Regions from separate parts of the Oceanisphaera sp. IT1-181 genome, predicted to be linked through region 1. Evidence: predicted binding sites of a transcription regulator. Region 1 holds the regulator's gene; the other holds the start of a gene.
The links. The regulator sigma-54, encoded in region 1, starts transcription at its own class of promoters, with help from an activator protein. The targets are predictions, from matches to a motif close to TGGCACNGTTTTNGCTT.
Positions count from the first base shown of each region.

Region 2: the regulator sigma-54 is predicted to act here: its motif matches at 689-705, upstream of R0134_RS06615 (FimV/HubP family polar landmark protein).

Region 1 covers NZ_CP136856.1:3,042,522-3,044,724, reverse strand. Annotated here, with positions in the region: gene ptsN (PTS IIA-like nitrogen regulatory protein PtsN) at 1-156, opposite strand, end outside; gene hpf (ribosome hibernation promoting factor) at 159-446, opposite strand; gene R0134_RS13510 (RNA polymerase factor sigma-54) at 470-1,903, opposite strand; gene lptB (LPS export ABC transporter ATP-binding protein) at 2,119-2,203, opposite strand, start outside.
Region 2 covers NZ_CP136856.1:1,453,185-1,455,387, forward strand. Annotated here, with positions in the region: gene R0134_RS06610 (4-phosphoerythronate dehydrogenase) at 1-606, shown strand, start outside; gene R0134_RS06615 (FimV/HubP family polar landmark protein) at 781-2,203, shown strand, end outside.

The DNA.
Region 1 (2,203 bases):
TTTTTCCCGTGCCAAAAGGCAGTCAAACAATTGTTGACTGCTGATGTTGAGGTGTTGGGCTGCGAGTTCACTGATAATTTCCAGCGCCCGTTTTTTGCTTGTGCAGGGGATGGCACTACGCGTGCAATCTCTGCTTAATATATCGGCGACTTCCATAGTTATTTTTGCTTTAGCTTCTCTTTGTGTTTAATAACTTGGCGATCGAGTTTGTCAAACAAACCGTCGATGGCAGCGTACATGTCATCTTGCTGACAAGTGGCAAAAATTTCACCTCCACTCAGATTAATTTTGGCTTCGGCAATTTGCTGCAGTTTTTCCAACGTCAGTACCACGTGCACTATGGTGATATTATCGAAATGACGTTCCAGCTTGGCGAATTTGCTGTGCACATAGTCACGTAATGAGTCTGTGATATTTACATGGTGGCCAGTCAGATTTATTTGCATAAAGTCTTCCTTATTGGTTCACCTTACAACAGGCGTTTGCGCTGATTGGAAGGGGGGATGGCCAACGACTCACGATACTTGGCTATGGTCCGTCTGGCCACCTGTATCCCCTGTTCGGCTAATAATTGCGCGATTTTACTGTCGCTCAATGGCTTAACCGGATTTTCTGCCCCGACTAATTTCTTAATAAAGGCACGAATCGCCGTAGAAGAGCATTCTCCGCCACTTTCGGTGGCCACATGGCTAGAGAAAAAATATTTTAACTCAAACACACCCTTGGGCGAATGCAGAAATTTTTGAGTAGTGACGCGGGAAATAGTCGATTCGTGCATCTCAACCACTTCCGCTACCTGATTGAGCACCATGGGTTTCATGGCCTCGGCTCCGTACTCAAAGAATGCCTGTTGTTGGTCGACAATACAATTAGCAACCTTGAGCAAGGTCTCATTTCTGCTTTCTAAACTTTTGATAAACCACTTAGCATCTTGGGTATGTTGGCGAATAAACTGGCCATCGCTGCCTTGCTTGCTCTGCCCCATGGCCGCATAGGTTTGATTTAACCGCACCTTGGGCAGCGCCTCCATATTAAGCTCAGCTTTCCACACCCCTTGCTGCTTGGTGACCACTACATCGGGAATGACATACTCAGAGTTGTGTTGCAGCAAGTTATTGCCAGGGCGAGGTTCAAGTTGCTGAATTAAGGCCAATACATCTCTGAGCTCATCTTCTTTAAGCTTGGTCAGGCGCTGCAGGGTGCGATAGTCGCGATTACCGAGCAAGTCCATGTGCTGCTCAATCAGCAGCTGTGCTTCAGTTAACCAAGGCGTTGCGGCGGGCAGGGCTTCCAGCTGAATACGCAAACACTCTTGTACGCTGCGTGCCGCCACGCCTAACGGATCAAAGTGCTGAATACGTTTCAGTACCGCCTCTATTTCGTCCGCTTCTATATGCTGCTCGCCACCGCTCACAGAGGCCAAAATGCCGTCTATATCTAAACTTAAATAACCGGCCTCATCGATGGCATCGATAATGGCCAAGGCGATGGCTTGGTCGGTTTCGCTAAAGGGCGTGAGCTGCATCTGCCACAGCAGATAATCTTGCAGCGTCTCGGTGGTTTCGCCTTGATAGACGGTGTCTTCCACGCCAGCGGGCAAGCCGCCGGTGCCACTGGTACCCGCCGAGGCGGTATAAATATCATCCCACTGAGTGTCCATGGGCATCTCGTCAGACAAGGTATGCTGTTCCATGGCTTTGTCGGTGGCCAGTTGCTCGTCTGGGCTGCTGGGCAGCGGATCGAGTTCAGCGTCGTCATACTCGTGCTCTTCGGCTTCTTCTTGCTCGAGCAGGGGATTATTTTCTAGCGCCAATTGAATTTCTTGCTGCAGCTCCAGCGTCGACAGCTGCAAGAGGCGAATGGCCTGTTGCAGCTGCGGCGTCATGGTCAGCTGCTGGCCCATACGTAATTGAAGCGTTGGCTTTAACAAAGAAAAATTCCTCCCAAAAGTCCTTCCATATCCATCAAAAGTCCTTTTATCTCAAGCGCACAGGAGGTTAGCTGCATCGCTATGATAGCGATTCACCTACAGGCGGAATAACCTTATCCTTAAAAACCATAGGTTTAATAAGTACAGGCTTAATAACCACAGACTTACATAACTTTAAAGCTTAATAACTACAGGCTGAATTGCTCACCCAAATAGACTTTCTTCACCTGCTCATTGGCCAGGATCTCGGCGGGGGTGCCCGCAGCAATGCGA
Region 2 (2,203 bases), 1.6 Mb from region 1:
TTTCATGTGCCGATCACCCGTGGTGGTGCGCATCCCACTTGGCACCTGTTAGATAAAACCCACATTGCCGAGCTTAAGGGCGAGCAAGTGCTGATTAACGCATGTCGCGGCGAAGTGTGGGATAATGCTGCGCTGTTAACTCGCCAGCTGAGTAATGCGCCATTAACGCTGGTGATGGATGTGTGGGAAGATGAGCCAAACGTACTGGCGCCTTTAGTGCCTCATGTGTTGTTGGCCACGCCACATATCGCCGGTTACAGCTTAGAGGGCAAGGCGCGGGGTACTTTTGCCTTATATCAGGCCTTGGCTGAGCTTGAACAGTTAACGCCGACACATTCGTTGTCGCAATTACTGCCAGTACCCGCGTTTACACGCGTTGAGCTAGCAGCCTGCTTGGATCAGTCTTTGCTGGCGCGTTTGGTGGGGCTGGTATACGACATTAGCGTAGATGACGCGGCATTTCGGTCAGCCCTCGGTCAGCCCGGCTTTTTTGACCGCTTGCGTAAGCAGTATCCGGAGCGCCGTGAGTTGGCCTCATTACAATTAGTCTCAGATTCTAAAACCGCAGACACGGCACAGGCGCAGGGATTAGGTTTTAAAGTATAAACGCCTCTAAAGTATAAAAATCGTTAGCGGATCGCGTAAGCTTGAGCATTCAAGCAGTAAATGGCTGAGGCTCTGTTCCTCTTGGCACTGTTTTTTCTACACTCGTTAATATACGTAGGCCATGATGACCCTTAAAGGTGCGGGCACAGCGTCAGGACAAAGGACATAATAAACGTGATAAAACGACTTAAACCCTATCTTGGTGTTGGCTTGGCGGCTTGGGTAGCCAGTAGCGCCGTGTTGGCTCAAGGCGACTTTTATATTGAGCTGCGCGGGCCTGAGTCTGCAGACAGCGCGCAAACCCGTGAGCCGGATCGTCCTGCCGCCGTACCACAAGCCAGCCCGGCTCAGCAAACTCGCCCTATTCAACAAATTGGCACTATACCCGCCCCGGCTGCCACAGCGGCGGGCCAATATGGGCCGGTGCGCAGTACAGATACGCTGTGGACCATAGCCGAAAAATATACGCGCTCGCCGGTAACGGTGCAGCAAACCATGGTGGCCTTGTATCACCTTAATCCGCGCGCCTTTGTGCGTGGTAATATCAATAACTTACAGCGCGGCGTGCAATTACGTCTGCCCACCGCGAGTCAAGCACGCCAGCGTTCGGCCGGCGAAGCGCAAACAGAATTTAGCCGTTTAACGCGCCAAGGCAATCGCCGCGTCGTGCAAGGGGCTACAGCACCAGCCAGACCTCAAGTTGCCGTGGCACAAGTTAGCTCTGTGACGCCTAAACCAGCACCTAAACCGACAGTTCAGCCAGCAGCGCAACCGATAGCCAGTACTAACACGGCGGCACCCACGGCCGCGCGGCCTCCGGTGACTGAGCCCACGCCTGCTGCTAATGGCTTAACTGAGCCTAAGGCGGCGACCAATGGCTTAACTGCGCCCAAAGCGGCACCGATAATCGCCGCAAACAATACCCCCGCCACGCCTGAACAAGCAGAAGATATGGCGTTAAATCGTCTACAGCTGCAATTGATGGACGAGCTGCGTGAGCAGGTGTCCATGTCTAATGAGCAGTTAGCCAGTTTGGCGGATAATAATCAGGCGTTACGCCAACATTTGGCGCAATTAAGCGCCGAAGTGGCCGCGCTTAAAGCCAATACCGATGAGCGATCGAGTCAAGATGTGGCCCCAGAGGCCGAGCCTAAAGGTTGGTTACAAGAGTTGCTGAATAACCCCATTAACTTGGCGCTGATCCTCATCTTACCGGCCTTGTTGTTGCTGGCCTTGTTTACCTTGTGGTGGCGCAATCGTGAGCGTCGCGATCTCGCCGCCCAAGAGCAAGCATTAACTGAAAACAGCATGATAATGGACGATGAGCGGGATGAGTTTGACGACTTGTTTGCCACGGCTGATGACAGTCTCGACGATGAAGCCGATGCCTTTGCCAGCCCTGAGCCCATTGCTGAGCAAGACATAGATGAAGATGCGTTTGCGCGCTTCTTAGAAGAACAGCAACAATTAGAAGAAGCGGAAGCCGGTCGGCAAGTAGAGGTCGAGGCACCACAGCCGGTTGTTGAACCTGAACTCATTCCTGAGCCAGAGCTAACCCCCGAGCTTGAGCCTGAAGTGGATGAAGATCCGTTATTCG